DNA from 2 places in the Chryseomicrobium aureum genome. Region 2 is predicted to be linked to the other one. Evidence: riboswitches for the same ligand, from Rfam matches in the RefSeq annotation. Region 2 holds a riboswitch; the other holds the start of a gene.
What was found. A riboswitch is a leader RNA that binds a small molecule or an ion and turns the genes downstream of it on or off. The one in region 2 is predicted to bind S-adenosylmethionine.
Positions count from the first base shown of each region.

Region 1: linked by a shared signal. The riboswitch ahead of ACF3OH_RS09280 (methionine ABC transporter ATP-binding protein) and the one ahead of ACF3OH_RS13130 (O-acetylhomoserine aminocarboxypropyltransferase/cysteine synthase family protein) in region 2 are both predicted to bind S-adenosylmethionine.

Region 1 covers NZ_CP171117.1:1,764,396-1,772,600, reverse strand. The annotation lists gene ACF3OH_RS09310 (3-hydroxyacyl-CoA dehydrogenase NAD-binding domain-containing protein) at 1-968, shown strand, start outside; gene ACF3OH_RS09305 (acetyl-CoA C-acetyltransferase) at 995-2,167, shown strand; gene ACF3OH_RS09300 (acyl-CoA dehydrogenase family protein) at 2,183-3,955, shown strand; gene ACF3OH_RS09295 (arsenate reductase family protein) at 4,048-4,407, shown strand; gene gcvH (glycine cleavage system protein GcvH) at 4,478-4,855, shown strand; gene ACF3OH_RS09285 (thioredoxin family protein) at 5,543-5,836, shown strand; SAM riboswitch class I at 5,933-6,037, shown strand; gene ACF3OH_RS09280 (methionine ABC transporter ATP-binding protein) at 6,137-7,162, shown strand; gene ACF3OH_RS09275 (methionine ABC transporter permease) at 7,155-7,823, shown strand; gene ACF3OH_RS09270 (MetQ/NlpA family ABC transporter substrate-binding protein) at 7,841-8,205, shown strand, end outside.
Region 2 covers NZ_CP171117.1:2,496,093-2,504,297, reverse strand. The annotation lists gene pepT (peptidase T) at 1-419, opposite strand, end outside; gene ACF3OH_RS13140 (STAS domain-containing protein) at 431-1,270, opposite strand; gene ACF3OH_RS13135 (M3 family oligoendopeptidase) at 1,368-3,068, opposite strand; SAM riboswitch class I at 3,242-3,355, shown strand; gene ACF3OH_RS13130 (O-acetylhomoserine aminocarboxypropyltransferase/cysteine synthase family protein) at 3,456-4,754, shown strand; gene ACF3OH_RS13125 (homoserine dehydrogenase) at 4,869-5,855, shown strand; gene ACF3OH_RS13120 (hypothetical protein) at 6,498-7,055, opposite strand; gene ACF3OH_RS13115 (AbgT family transporter) at 7,165-8,205, opposite strand, start outside.

The DNA.
Region 1 (8,205 bases), 730 kb from region 2:
GCGTCATCAAGAAAAATAGCGGTGCGAGCTTAATTGACCTTGGTGATGGCGTTGCACTTCTTGAATTCCACTCTCAGTCAAACTCGATTGGTCCTGACATTCTTCAAATGATCAATTTTGCTGTAGACGAAGTGGAAAAGAATTTCAAAGGCCTTGTAATTGGAAACCAAGGGAAAAACTTCTGTGTAGGGGCAAACCTTGGGATGATCTTAATGGAAGCGCAAGACGACAACATCTTTGAACTCGATTACATCGTCCGTATGTTCCAACAAGCCATGTTGAAAATTAAATACTCGTCGAAGCCAGTTGTCGCTGCACCATTTGGCATGACGCTAGGTGGAGGCGCGGAAGTTTGTCTTCCAACAGCACATATCCAAGCATCAACTGAAACATACATGGGTCTAGTAGAAGCTGGTGTTGGCCTAATCCCTGGTGGCGGCGGAAACAAAGAGCTTTACATGAAGCATTTGAGTTCACTTCCAAACAATGTGAAAGTCGATTATGTAGAAGTTGCCACAACAGTCTTTGAGACAATCGCAATGGCGAAAGTTTCAACTTCTGGTGAAGAAGCACGTGAGAACAACTTCTTAAATCAAGCAGATGGCGTAAGTGTCAACCCAGACCACTTGTTGTATGACGCGAAACAAGCAGCTCTTCACTTATACGAAGCAGGCTACAAAGCGCCGATCCGTGAAAAAGTGGCGGTTTCGGGTGCACCAGGCTACGCAACGATGCTCGTAGGGGCGGAAGGCATGCGCCTATCTGGTTTCATTAGCGAGCATGACATGAAGATCGCGAAGAAACTTGCGTATGTACTTGCAGGTGGAGAAGTACCGTACGGAACACTTGTTGACGAAGAATACTTATTGAACTTAGAGCGCGAAGCTTTCTTGAGCTTGGTCGCTGAACCTAAATCACAAATGCGTATGCAACATATGCTTGTGAAAGGAAAACCACTACGTAACTAACCGAAGTCTAAAGGAGGAAACAACCAATGCGTGAAGCAGTATTAGTAGCAGGAGCCCGCACCCCAATCGGGAAAGCAAAAAAAGGTTCCTTGGCAGCAGTGCGTCCTGACGATTTCGGAGCACTCGTAGTCAAAGAAACATTACAACGAGCAGGATACGAAGGCCCAATCGATGATTTGATCATGGGATGTGCGATGCCAGAAGCTGAGCAAGGAATGAACGTGGCGCGTAATATTGGAGCACTTGCAGGACTTCCAGATACAACACCAGCCATCACAATCAACCGATTCTGTTCATCAGGTCTTCAATCGATTGCCTATGCATCTGAACGTATCATGATCGGTCATGCTGAAGCGATTATCGCGGGTGGTGTCGAGTCGATGAGTATGATCCCGATGACAGGAAATACACTTCGATTGAACCCGACGCTTGCAGAAACAGCGCCTCAGTACTATATGGGAATGGGACATACTGCTGAGCAAGTAGCAGTGAAATATGGCATCAGCCGTGAAGACCAAGATGCATTTGCAGTAGAGTCACACAAACGTGCAGCAGCAGCAATTGCAGCAGGCAAATTTAAAGACGAGATCGTGCCAGTAGAAGTGACGCACCACTTTGTCGATGACAAAAACAAGCAACAGACGAAAACACGCCTATTCGAAATGGATGAAGGTGTCCGCGTGGGCACAACTGTTGAAACACTTGCAAAACTACGTCCAGCATTCAACGTGCGCGGTACAGTCACTGCAGGGAACGCTTCACAAACGTCTGACGGTGCAGGTGCACTTCTAGTAATGGACCGTGAAGTAGCAGAAGCACAAGGCTTGAAGCCACTTGCAAAGTTCCGTTCATTCGCAACTGCAGGTGTTGCTCCAGAAGTTATGGGAATCGGGCCAGTTGAAGCCATTCCAAAAGCGTTAAAGCTTGCAGGTCTTTCAATTTCAGATATCGATGTGTGGGAATTGAACGAAGCATTTGCTTCTCAGTCTCTACAAATCATTCGCGAATTAAACCTGGATGTGACGAAGGTCAACGTCAACGGTGGAGCAATTGCACTCGGTCACCCACTAGGTGCGACAGGTGCAGTCTTAACATTAAAAATGATTCATGAATTAAAACGTCAACAGAAGCAGTTCGGTGTTGTCACCATGTGTATCGGTGGCGGAATGGGTGCAGCAGGCGTATTCGAATTACTATAAAAGGAGGACATTATTATGTCACAAGCAGTAAAAGGTGGAGCGTTTTTAACAGAAGATTTAACAGCAGATCGCGTGTTTACACCAGAGGATTTTTCGGATGAGCAAAAGATGATTGCCAAAACTACAGAGGATTACGTGAGAAACTCTGTCCTTCCAGTTGTTGAAAACTTGGAGCACCATGAGTTTGAGCACTCTGTTCGTTTATTAAAAGAAGCAGGAGAATTAGGTCTTCTTGCAGCAGATATCCCTGAAGAGTACGATGGCCTTGGTCTAGATAAAGTCTCATCTGCTTTAATTGCTGAGAAGATGTCTGTCGCAGGTGGCTTCTCTATTACTCACGGAGCGCACGTAGGTATCGGTTCTCTTCCAATCGTATTGTTCGGAAACGAAGAGCAAAAGAAAAAGTATCTTCCATTCTCCGCAACAGCTGAAAAGATCTTTGCTTATGCGCTTACTGAGCCAGGTTCAGGTTCTGATGCTCTTGGTGCAAAAACTTCGGCTAAATTAAATGCAGCAGGTACGCACTACGTATTGAATGGTGAAAAGCAATGGATCACAAACGCAGGTTTTGCCGATGTTTTCATTGTTTACGCGAAAATTGATGGTGAGCAATTCACAGCGTTTATCGTTGAAAAAGACTTCCCAGGTGTATCTGTTGGAGCAGAAGAGAAGAAAATGGGAATCAAGTCGTCTTCTACACGTACATTGATTCTTGAAGATGCAGAAGTTCCAGTTGAGAACTTACTAGGTGAAGTTGGCCGTGGTCACATCATCGCTTTCAACATCTTAAACATCGGACGTTACAAATTAGGAGTAGGTACTGTCGGTGGAGCAAAGCGTGCACTTGAATTAGCTATCAGCTACTCAAACCAACGTCAACAGTTCAAGACACCACTTTCTTCCTTCAACTTAACAAAGCAAAAGCTTGCAACAATGGCATCAAAACTATACGCAACAGAAAGCTTGATCTACCGTACAGTAGGCTACTTCGAAGAGCGTATGAACGAGCTATCTGAAGAAGCACAAAAAGACGGAAAAGAAATCGCAGCAGCAATCGCTGAGTATGCGATCGAATGCTCAATCAACAAAGTCGTAGGTTCTGAAGTGCTTGATTACATCGCAGACGAAGCGGTTCAGTTACATGGCGGATATGGCTTCATGCAAGAGTATGAAGTAGAGCGCATCTACCGCGATTCTCGTATCAACCGTATCTTCGAAGGAACAAATGAAATCAACCGTATGATCGTTCCAGGTACATTCTTGAAGAAAGCAATGAAGGGTGAACTTCCACTTCTTCAACAAGCTATGAAACTTCAAGAAGAGCTTCTCATGATGATGCCAGAAGAAGTAGGCGACGAGCCACTAGCAAAAGAAAAAGTACTTGTGAAGAACGCGAAAAAGATTGGTTTATTAGCAGCAGGTCTTGCAGCACAACGCTACGGCGCAAAATTAGATGCTGAGCAAGAAGTGCTTGTAAATATCGCAAACATCGCGAACAACTTATTTGCTATGGAATCAGCAGTTCTTCGTACAGAAAAAGCATTGAACAAAGTAGGCGCTGAAAAAGCGGCTCAAAAACTTCTGTATACAGAGATCTATTGCCAAGAAGCATTCGAAGAAATCGAGAAGTATGCAAAAGATACATTACTTGCAGCAGTTGAAGGTGACAATCAGCGTATGATGTTGTCAGCACTTCGTAAATTAACGCGTAACACACCGTACAACTTAGTGACGAAAAAACGTGAAGCTTCTGTTAAGCTGATCGACGCTGAGAAGTATGTAGTTTAACACGAATATTCCCTGCATTTCCTGCAGGGATTTTTCTATTTGCCCAAAGGTCGGTATACTACTAGTAGATCGACTTTAGAGGAGGAACTTGTATGGCAATTGAAATGTATGGCTATCCAATTTGTACTACATGCAAAAAAGCAGAAAAATTCTTGAAAGATCACGACGTAGAATTTACGTACCATCATATTGTGGAAAACCCACCAAGCCGTGAATTATTAAAATCAATGGCAGAGGAAAACGGGATTGAACTGAAACGTTTATTTAATGCAACAGGACAAAAATATCGTGAAATGGGTCTGAAAAACCGACTACCAAGAATGACAGATGATGAAAAACTAGATCTTTTAGTTTCTGACGGTATGCTGATTAAACGTCCATTTACAACAGATGGCACGAAAGCTACAATTGGTTTCCGAGAAGAGGAATTTAAGAACGTTTGGACAAAATAACCGCTTGTCGAAATGCATGAATTGTGTCACTATTAAAGAGAAAATTGCAGATGTCGAGAGGAGATTAATGATGAGTATTCCTAAAGAACTTCGTTATTCTAAAGACCATGAGTGGGTAAAGCATGAAGAAGGCACAGCAACAATCGGTATTACAGATTTCGCACAATCCGAGCTAGGGGACATCGTATTCGTTGAGCTACCAGCGGTTGGAGATGAAATCAAAGCGGGTGACGCATTCGGAAGCGTTGAGTCTGTAAAGACGGTTTCTGAATTGTATGCACCGATTAGCGGGAAAGTCGTTGAAGTAAACGAGTCTTTGGAAGATAGCCCAGAGTTCGTAAACGAATCTCCTTACGAAAATGCATGGATGATCAAAGTAGAGCCTTCGGATTCTGCGGAGTCCGATGCATTGATGACTGCAGACCAGTACGAAGAATTAATCAGCTAATCTTAAGTCCGCCGAAATTGGCGGGCTTTTTTGTTTGACTAAGTTAGCGCAAGTCGAGCTCCATTGCGGGGCTGCTTTCCGAGGGCGCGTCGTGAGCCTCCTCGGCGGATGAACACGCCTGTGGGGTCTCACGTTCCGCTTTTGATCCCTCCGGAGTCAGCCCCTCCATTCCGCTCGACTTGCTATATGATGAAACTGGATAGTTCCTGACAACCTTATATCCGCAAACCTGTAATCAATGTCCGAGTAAACCGATTCAGTGTCCGCGAAACTCAATTCAGTGTCCGCGTAAACAATTTATGTCCGCGAAACTGGATTCAATGTCCGAGTAAACCGGTTCAGTGTCCGAGTAACTCAATTCAATGTCCGCATAACTCAATCCCCCCGATGGAACTAGTTGAATTCTCCAAAGCCACTAGAAAAAAAGGGCTGATCGCAATCAGCCTTAAGTCATCAAGCCCTTACTAGAAAAGATTTAACCAGATACCAGTTGAAACATAGGGCAACTGTAGAAACTTGCGTAAGGTCGAACTAAGAAGACTCGCGTTTGGCGCTGCGTTAGCGCGGGCCAAATCCTTGTCTTTTTATTTTGATCTTGAAAGCAAGCTTCGTAAGTGGCATTAAACTTATTCCTTGAAAACAAACGGCGGGTTTGATACTTTAAGCAAAGTAAAGGTGGAGACCCAAATGAACGAAATCACATACAGCGACTGGAAACAAACCGACCAGTCCATACTCTATATTTACACACCCATGTGCGGCACCTGCCAAGTAGCATCCAAAATGCTCACAGTCTGTGAACAACTGATTGACGAACCTGTTTCGCAACTTAATGCGAACTATTCCCCAGAACTCATGGAAGAATTTCAAGTGGAAAGTGTTCCATGTTTGTTGATTAAAAAAGGACCAAATGCTTTCGAAAAAGTCTATGCATTTCAATCTGTGCCTTATCTACTAGAGAAACTCAAAACTGCTCAATAAAAAATAATGAAAATTTGTGATGAAAAATAGTTGACTGTCAAAAATGGCTATGATACTATTCGATTACTGACAACAATACTAATTGAATATGCGTCGCTCTTATAAAGAGAGGTGGAGGGAAGTGCCCTATGAAGCCCGGCAACCGTCACGAAAGTGAAATGGTGCCAAGTCACGCAAAGCTAGCGCTTTGGAGGATGAGAGAATGGATATCTGTTGATAAAACGATGACCCTTTCTGTCTTTGCGCAGGAAGGGTTTTTTTGTATCCATCCAATAAATTTAGAAAGGAGGCGGCACGCATATGATTCAATTATCCAAAGTTTTAAAAGAATACACGACTAAGACTGGCAAAGTTGTTGCCGTCGACAATGTCTCATTATCTATCCAACAGGGCGAGATTTACGGGATTATCGGCTACAGCGGGGCAGGGAAAAGTTCACTCATTCGTTTACTGAACGGACTTGAACGTCCTACCGATGGACAAATTCAAGTAAACGGACGTGAAGTCTCCAAGCTCTCTTCAAAAGAGATGCGCGGGTTCCGCCAAAAAGTCAGCATGATCTTTCAACACTTCAATCTATTATGGTCTCGTACAGTAGAAGAGAACATTGCGTTCCCACTCGAAATCGCAGGTGTTCCTAAAGAACAACGCAGTGAGCGGGTAAAAGAGCTTGTCGCTTTAGTAGGGTTAGAAGGGCGAGAAAAAGCCTATCCTTCACAACTTTCTGGAGGTCAAAAACAACGTGTTGGGATTGCACGTGCTTTAGCCAATCGACCTGAAGTTCTTCTATGTGACGAAGCAACATCTGCACTTGATCCTGAAACAACCGATCAGATTTTAGATCTTCTCGTTACCATCAATAAGCAATTAGGTTTAACTATCGTGTTGATCACACACGAGATGCACGTCATTCAAAAGATTTGTCACCGCGTAGCTGTGATGGAGAATGGTCTTGTGGTTGAAGAGGGGCAAGTCATTGATGTCTTTAAGAATCCACAACAACCTATCACAAAACGCTTTGTTTCTCAGATTTCAGATGGTGCACATTTCTCAGATACTGTTGATCACTTCTTAGAAATGTATCCAAATGGAAAACTCGTCAAACTCACATTTGTCGGTGATCAAACGGACCAACCGTTGATTGCTCGATTGATTAAGCAGTACGGACTTGAAGTAACAATCGTCCAAGGAAACATTACACAAACGCAAAACGGTGCGTTAGGTACATTGTTGCTTCATATTGATGGGGATGCACTTGCTATCGATGAGGCACTAGGTTACTTGCATGCACAAAAAGTACAATCGGAGGTCATTCAACATGATTGAAACTCTTTTACCGAATGTCGACTGGCCGAAGATGTGGGAAGCTACGTATGAAACGCTTTATATGACAGCAATTTCAACCGCTTTAACATTTGTCTTCGGTTTGGCAATCGGCTTAGTTTTATTCCTGACAAGCCCTCACCAAGCATGGGCAAATAAATTTGCAAACTGGTTAACAGGAGCACTCGTGAATATCTTCCGGTCTATTCCATTTATCATCTTGATTATCTTATTGATTCCATTCACGAAGTTCCTTCTTGGAAGTATTCGTGGACCGAACGCGGCATTCCCAGCACTAATCATCGGAGCTGCACCGTTCTATGCGCGAATGGTATTGATTGCTTTAAAAGAAATTGATAAAGGTGTTTTAGAAGCTGCAAAATCGATGGGAGCTACGACTTGGACAATCATTCGAAAAGTGTTGCTTCCAGAATCCATGCCAGCAATTGTTTCCGGAATTACAGTAACATCGATTGCATTAGTAGGGTACACGGCGATGGCAGGTGTCATTGGCGCCGGCGGACTTGGAACACTTGCCTTCTTAGACGGGTTCCAACGAACGCAAAACGATGTCATGATCGTTGCTACAATCATCATCTTAATCATAGTATTTATCATCCAGTGGATCGGTGACTGGTTAACAAACCGATTAGACAAACGATAATAGAGGAGAGAACGTACATGAAAAAATTACTTACAGGTTTTGCACTAGGAGCAAGCATTTTAACTTTAGCAGCATGTGGATCTGAAGGAGGTTCTTCTTCAGAAGGAGAAAGCTCAACACTTACAGTAGGTGCTTCAAACGTGCCTCACGCAGTAATTTTAGAGCAAGTCAAGCCACTACTTGAAGAGCAAGGAATCGAACTTGTAGTTGAAACGTATCAAGATTACGTTCTTCCTAACCAAGATTTAGATAACGGTGATTTAGACGCAAACTACTTCCAACACATTCCGTACTTAGAGTCTCAAATTGCTGACAACGGATATGATTTTGTAAATGCTGGTGGCATTCACATCGAGCCAATCGGTCTTTACTCTAAGAAATT
Region 2 (8,205 bases):
TCTGCACCTAGAAGGGTTGTTCCATCCGTCGTCATCAGTGTGTGGCCTTTGTAGTTTTTGAGTTCTGGGAAGTCGGCCACTTTCATGACCGTTGAGTCGTTTAACGGAAGATCTTCGCCATCATAGTTTTCGACGAGTTGAGGCTTCACATCTTTCCCCGTGTAATCTGTCGCAGTATCCACGTGTGCTAAGAAGCCGATCGTTGGAACGTCTTCAGTAGTTGTCGCAGGAAGAGTAGCAAATAGATAGCCGTTGTCATCAAGCGTGATCTCTGTCATTCCCATCGTTTCAAGTTCTTCTTTGAGTACATGAAGCAGATCCCATTGACCTTCAGTTGAAGGGGTGGACGTGCTTGCTGCGTCAGATTGTGTATCAATTTTCACGTAACGCGTCAGGCGTTCGATTAATGTGTGTTTCATCTAAATCCTCCTTATTTTTCAGTGAACAGACGTTGAACAGCGCGTTCAATTGTAGAGATTGTGTTGACATCTTGGAAGCTGATGCCGAGTTGAACAGCTGTTTGGGCAATCTCTGGACGAATTCCCGATAGTGTCGATTCAACACCTAGAAGGCGTAAAGCCTCAATCAATTGGAAAATCTGTTGAGCAACCATTGTATCGATGATGGCCACTCCAGAAATATCTATGAGTAAGCTGTGGACACGCTTTTGTGTACATTGAGAAAGTGCGTTTTCAAATATGTATTTCGCGCGGTTTGTATCAATATCGCCAACGAGTGGTAATAGAGCAACCCCATTACTGAGCGAAATAACTGGCGTGCTGAGCTCATTGATCATCTCTTGTTGTGCACGTAACTTAGAAAGTGAGTAGTTATGATGCTCTTCTGTGAACCATGTCATGAGCTTGCCAAACATTTTTGTGACACTTGCAATCCACTTCTGTACAGTCTCATGCGAAAGGTCTTCAGCTTGTCGTTCATATTTAAACAATAACTCTATATATTGTTGTTGGGTATTGAAAAATTCTTGCAGGATATGGTGAAGCGGTGTGTTTAGATGTTCTGGGTCACGTGCAATCTCTAACACCCATTCTTCAAAATGTTTTACGAATACCTCTTCGTCTTCAATAAAGAGTTTACAAAAACGCTCATGAAATCCGTGGTTTTGCTCTTTGATTGTCTGGATCACTTTAGGGTCGTTCGATGCGTAGACCCCGCTTGTCGAGTTTTTATCAAGGGCTGCATACCACGCTTCTGTTAAGTCCCATGTGTTGTTCACTAGATAGTCGTAAAGCTTTTGTTCGGGTGTCATTACACAATCTCTCCTTTAAGGTAGAATCACTTAACTCCTAGTGTAGAGGACAATCATGAAAATAGGCAAGTCCGCGCGGGACCTGCCTACTTACAAGTTAAAGTGCCTCGTCATTCACGCTGTTTAAATACGCTTCGATTTCTTCAATGACGCCTTCGATGCTGCCTTGTTCAAACGGTGATTTCAGGTTTGCCGCTTCTACTAACTTTGTGAATGGAAGAGATCCTCCAAGAGTACAAAGGTGAAGGTAGTCTTTCCAAGCGCCCTCAAAATCTTCACGTGAACGTTTCCAGAACTGGAATGCACAGATTTGCGCGAGTGTATAATCAATGTAATAGAAAGGTGATGCATAGATGTGGCCTTGGCGCTGCCAGAATGACCCTTCTTCTAGATAGGCATTCCCATCATAGTCGCGATGAGGCAGATACGTTTGTTCGATCTTTTTCCAGGCTGCTTTACGCTCAGCTGGTGTCATTTCAGGATTTTCATAAACAACATGCTGGAATTCATCGACAGCTACCCCATAGGGTAAGAACAATAGCCCGCTCATCAAGTGCGAATACTTATATTTTTCTGTCTGGTCTTTAAAGAAGTTTTCCATCCATGGCCATGTGAAAAACTCCATACTCATCGAATGAATTTCTGCAGATTCATAAGTCGGCCAAATGTACTCAGGAATTCCAATGTTGCGGCTTGAGAATACCTGGAATGCGTGACCCGCTTCGTGTGTTAACACGTCGATGTCCCCAGATGTCCCATTAAAGTTTGAGAAGATGAACGGAGAATCGTGGTTTTCGATAAATGTACAATATCCGCCTGCTTCTTTCCCTTTTTTCGCGACAAGGTCCATCAAATTACGGTCGAGCATGAACTGGAAAAACTCGTTTGTCTCAGGAGACAGCTCTTCGTACATCTTCTTTCCACCATCAATGATCCATTCAGGCGAACCTTGTGGCGTTGCGTTTCCTGTTAAGAAGGTTAGTGGCTCATCGTAGTGTTTTAATTTCTCTACACCGATGCGCTTTGCTTGTTTCTCATACAGTTTAGTCGCGACAGGTACAATATAGTCGCGCACTTGGTCGCGGAACGTCTTTACCATCTCCGCATTGTAATCGATACGGTTCATACGGATATAGCCAAGTTCGACGAAGTTTTTATAGCCCATCTTGTGCGCAATCTCTGTACGTACTTTTACAAGCTCATCATAAATTGCATCGAATTTCTCTGCGTGAGATGCGAAGAAACCAAACGATGCTTCTTTTGCCTTTTTACGCGTTTCACGGTCTGTCGATTCTGCAAACGGTCCTAGTTGAGCAAGTGTCAGCGTCTCGCCGTTAAATTCAACTTGAGCAGAAGCCACAAGCTTTGAATAATCCGATGCCAATTTATTTTCTTTTTGAAGAAGTGGCATGATCTCTGGTGAGAACGATTTGATTTGGAACTCGGCTAAATCAAACAATTGTTGTCCCCAGCGTTCTTCTAAATTTGAACGAAATGGTGAGTCTACAAGGGCTTTGTAATAGTCTGTCACGATCTCTTCCATCTCAGGAGAGATTTCATCAAAATAATCCCGTTCACTTTGATAAAATTCATCGTTCGTGTCAATGGATGCGCGGATGTAGACAAGGTTTGCCATTGTCGAAAAGTCTGCACGCAGTGTGTTGAGAGTTTGAATCGCTTCATTTTGCTCTTCATAAGAAGACGCGGCCTTGAATGCTTCTACTGCCTCTTTTGCGCGTGATTTGAGAGCAACCATATCCGGACGTTCATATGTATACTCTTGGAATTGTGTTGTCATGCAAAATCCTCCTTGGATTCTTCGATAATCGAAGGTCTCACCGTCTATTCTTTCGCAATTCAGAGTGTTTGGCAAGCGATTTCTGGCTGAAAAAACAGAAAATTTCAAATGGGGTGTTGACAGATGTTTCCTTGCTGTTTTATACTTCAATGCAATAGACAGACGTATATGTACTCTTATCCAGAGTGGCGGAGGGACTAGGCCCTGCGAAGCCCGGCAACCAACAAGCAATTTTGCTTGGAAAGGTGCTAATTCCTACAGATCGATTTCGGTCTGGAAGATAAGAGGAGGACAAGCTGAGGCTCCTCTTCTTAATTGAAGAGGGGCTTTTTCATTGTCTCTTCCTCTCTGGATGTCTGCTCTACCCAACAAAAAGGAGGAAGAACAATGACAAACTTACGACCAGAAACGATTTTACTTCACGGAGGCCAACAACCAGACCCCGTCACAGGATCACGCGCGGTACCCATCCATAAGACCACTTCATTCGTTTTCCAAAACACAGAGCACGCGCAAAATTTATTCGCACTGAAAGAGGCAGGCAACATTTACACACGTATCGGCAATCCGACAGTCGATGTGTTTGAACAACGCGTCGCCCAACTTGAAGGAGGGACAGCTGCCGTTGCATTATCCTCTGGAATGTCTGCAATCGCCTTTTCTATTTTGAATATTGCAGGGGCAGGCGATGAAATTGTTGCCGCATCGAACCTGTACGGTGGAACATACAACTTATTCGCCCATACACTTCCACGCTACGGAATCACTGTGAAGTTTGTCGATTCCACAGATCCTGAGAATTTCCGTGCAGCGGTCACTTCGAACACGAAAGGTTTCTTTGCTGAAACGATTGGAAATCCAAGTTTGAACGTACTGGATATCGAAGCAGTCGCGCAGGTTGCGAACGAAGTGGGTGTACCTCTCTTGATCGATAACACATTTGCTACACCGTACGGAACACAGCCGATTCGCCACGGTGCCCACGTTGTCATCCATTCCGCTACAAAATGGATTGGTGGGCACGGGACTACAATTGGAGGTGTAGTGGTCGATGGCGGAAATTTTGACTGGAACTCAGATAAATTCCCGGGATATACAGAGCCAGACGTGACCTACCACGGTCTGCGTTACGGAATTGACGTACCACAAGTAGCATTTGCTATCCGACTTCGCGTGCAATTGCTGCGTGATTTTGGACCCGCTCTAAGCCCGGAATCGGCTTTTTCTTTCCTGCAAGGTCTGGAGACACTTCACTTACGCGTCCCAAGGCACAATGAGAACGCACAAGTTGTGGCAAACTATTTGAAGCAACATGAAGAAGTAGAGTGGGTGAACTATCCGGGACTTGAAGAGCATCCTTCTCATGAACTGGCGAAGAAGTATTTAGGACAAGGTGCCGGCTCGATTCTAACGTTCGGAGTAAAAGGTGGGAAACAGGCAGGGCAATTATTAATTGATTCCATTCCATTGTTCTCGCATGTAGCAAATGTAGGAGATGCCAAATCATTGATTATCCATCCGGCCTCCACGACACACCAGCAATTAGGTGAAGGTGAAGAACTTGCGCGAACAGGTGTGACGCCAGAACTTGTTCGTTTGTCGATTGGATTGGAGCATATTGACGATATTTTAGAAGCACTAGATGCAGGATTACAAGCTGTTAAAAAAGCCGCTCTTCCCGTCTAATTTGTCCATACAAGAAAAACAAATGTATCCTCAGGAAAGATTTTTCTTGTTTTCTTTAAAATCTTCCTCTAAAATAGGAAAAATACTACGGTGAATGGACTTGGAGGAATGAAGATGGCAAAACTACGAGCAGCAATTTTAGGATACGGGACAGTGGGACAAGGAATCTACCGCATTTTGCAAGATAAAGGAGAAGAGTTGCAACGCTCTCTTGGCCTCGACATTGAAGTTGGCGCAATTCTTGTGAATGATTTGGAAAAACCTCGTCCTGCAACCCCGGGCGTTCTCATCACAGATAAGTTCGACGACATCTTGGCCATTCCTGGATTGCAGGTCGTATTTGAAGCGATTGTAGGGGAAGACCCAGCCTATGGGTATTTATGCCGGGCAATTGACAAAGGGTGCCATGTCATCACAGCAAATAAAGTCATGTTCTCGCGCTATCATATCGATCTTCATGAACGAGCGAAATCAAAGGGTGTCTATATCGGGTACGAAGCCACTACAGCAGGGGGCGTACCGGTCATCAAGACCCTCAAGAACCTGTTGCAAGTCAACACGGTCCATCGCATTCAAGGGATTTTGAACGGGACGTCGAATTATATCCTGACTTCAATGCGCACAGACAATAGTGCCTTCGACGCTGCACTTCGTGATGCGCAAGCACTTGGCTATGCAGAAGCAGATCCTTACAACGATGTATCCGGAATGGATGCGTTTCATAAGCTGATGATTTTGAGTGCGCTCGCATTTGATAAACAACCAGAACGAAGCGAGGTGGATGTAAGAGGAATCGATACAATTACATTAGACGATATTCAGCGCGCACAGTCGGAAGGCTTACGCTACCGTCATGTCGCTGAAATCGTTCAGCACCCCGATGGACGTTTAGAAGCTTCTGTAGGCCCACAACTAGTGGGACCAGACCACCCACTGTATGCAATCGAAGGAGTGAACAATGCAGTGGCAGTCGATACAAACTACATCGGCACATTGACACTTGTTGGCCCTGGAGCAGGGATGTACCCGACGGCGAGTGTGATGGTAGAAGATTACGCGGAGATTATTGGGAAGCGGGCTGGGTTTATGATTTCGATTTAGTTTTAGATGTGGAGCCGACTGTTCAGAAATTGTGCAAGATGACAGCGGAGCCCGTGAAGCGCTCTTTGCTTCATGGGATGCGATGGCTTCTTGCGGGATTTCTAGGAGGCGCAACTCGATTCCATTCGAAGTCGAAACCACAACCAGCCTTTGCGGGCGCGGCTGATTCCGAAGCGTGTTTCTGGCGTTCGCAACTCGATTCCATTAAGATGTGGAGCCGACTGTTCAGAAATTGTGCAAAGTAAGACGTTGAGTTCCACTGCGAGGCTGCTTTCCGTGGGCGCTGCGTGAGCTTCCTCGTCGCAGGCTCCTGCGGGATCTCACGGCAGACTGGAATCCCACTGGAGTCAACCCCTCCATTCCACTCAACTTTAGATTTAGATGTGGAGAACGCCGGCATACACCAATTTGGGTGTATGCCGGTTTTTTGTTTGCGAACTGAGCGGTCGTTCTTCTACCGAAACCATACTTTCTTCTACCGAAACTTAGATTTATTCTACCCAAATCCACATTTCTTCTACCGAAGTCATATTATGGAAACTAATTCAAATCCCAAACGTCCACTATCCCAAAATTTTTCCTAGCAAGGGCATGAATCCAGCGAAAAAACAGTATCCTCTCTTTCGAGAAGATACTGTTTTTTTAGTTCTCTATAATTTGTTCAGCAAAGTTGAATGCTTCGTCAATCGTTTGGTTAACTGCTAGATAGTACGTAATCATATATCCAGCGCCATCTTTATCGAACCCGATCACCGCTGTGTCGCGTACAGGGCCAGGAATCACTTTATAGGCCACTTCTTTGCCTGCAATTTCCTGCGTTTCCGCGTCAGCTAGTTCTCCAAAAGTTTCTGGAAAGATATCAAGTTCTGCTAATGGTGCGTCTTTAAATAAGTCACCGTGTAATACTTCATACTCATTTTGCTCACTCCACGTATCTACGTTGAATCCATCTGCTGGCTTCGTCGTTGTTTGATAAATCAAGTGAGCCGACGTAGACTCAGCCGCCGAGTCCAGATACGCAAGACCGATATCATGATTTTGCATAGTAGGGATTGAAACGTCTGTCCCCAATGCTTCTTCAATTTTTGTTTCAACTTCTCCAGCAGGACCTGTCGCTTCTGAGGATGGTGTCTCTACTGTTTCATCTTGACACCCAACTAAAAATGCGAGGGCTGCCATAGGTAAAAGCCATTTCTTCATAATCTGATAATTCCTCCTCTTCTCTTCGTTACTTTATCACTGATTGAAAAATCTGAAAAGAGGGCGAGAGAACTAAAAAACCGACTCTCAAAAGAGAGCCGGCTAGTAATTATTCAGGCATATAAATTCCAGAACCAGGACCTAGGTCGATTCCGAACGCCATCCATACAAATAACATGATTGTCCAAACGACAAAGAATGCAATGGAGTATGGAAGCATAGTAGCGATCAACGTACCAATTCCTACTTTTTTGTCATACTTCTGAGCAAACGCGATTACGATTGCGAAGTATGGCATTAGTGGCGAAATGATATTTGTTGAAGAGTCAGCGATACGGTAGACAACTTGTGTCAATTCCGGTGAGTAGCCAAGCTCCATCATGATCGGCACGAATACCGGCGCCATGATTGCCCATTTTGCTGAAGCACTTCCGATGAAGAGGTTAATGAAACCAGTAATTAATAGGAAGGCTAAGATTAACGGGAAGCCTGTAAATCCTGTACTATCTAAGAATTCAGCCCCGTTTACTGCGAGCACAAGGCCGAGATTCGACGTTGTAAAGTAAGCAACGAATTGAGCAGCAACGAAGGCAAGAACGATGTATGAACCCATTGTTTCCATCGTTTCAGACAACTGATTCGCTACATCTTTGTCGTTGCGGATTGCTTTTGTGATGACACCATATACAAACCCAGGGACAATGAAGAGAATCAAGATAACCGGAACAAGTACTTGGAAGAATGGCGCGTTGACGATTTCTTCAGCACCTGCACGAAGTGGCCCCCAAGAAGGAACAACTAGTAGAGCGATTCCGATTGAAACGACGATGATGGAAGCAAGAGCTCCCCAAAGTCCTTTTTTCTCAAGAGAAGAAAGTGTATTGACTTCTTCTGTAACCGTTCCTTTGTATGCACCTAAACGTGGCTCAACAATTTTCTCAGTTACAAGTGTACCTACGATTGTGATCATGAATACAGATGCAATCATGAAGTAGTAGTTCATTGCGTAGTTAATGGACTCTGCGTATTCAGGATTCAAAATTGCAGCTGCATCTTGCGTGATTCCACCTAACAATGGATCAAGAGATGTTAGCAACAAGTTTGCACTGAATCCACCAGATACCCCAGCGAACGCAGCAGCTAGACCTGC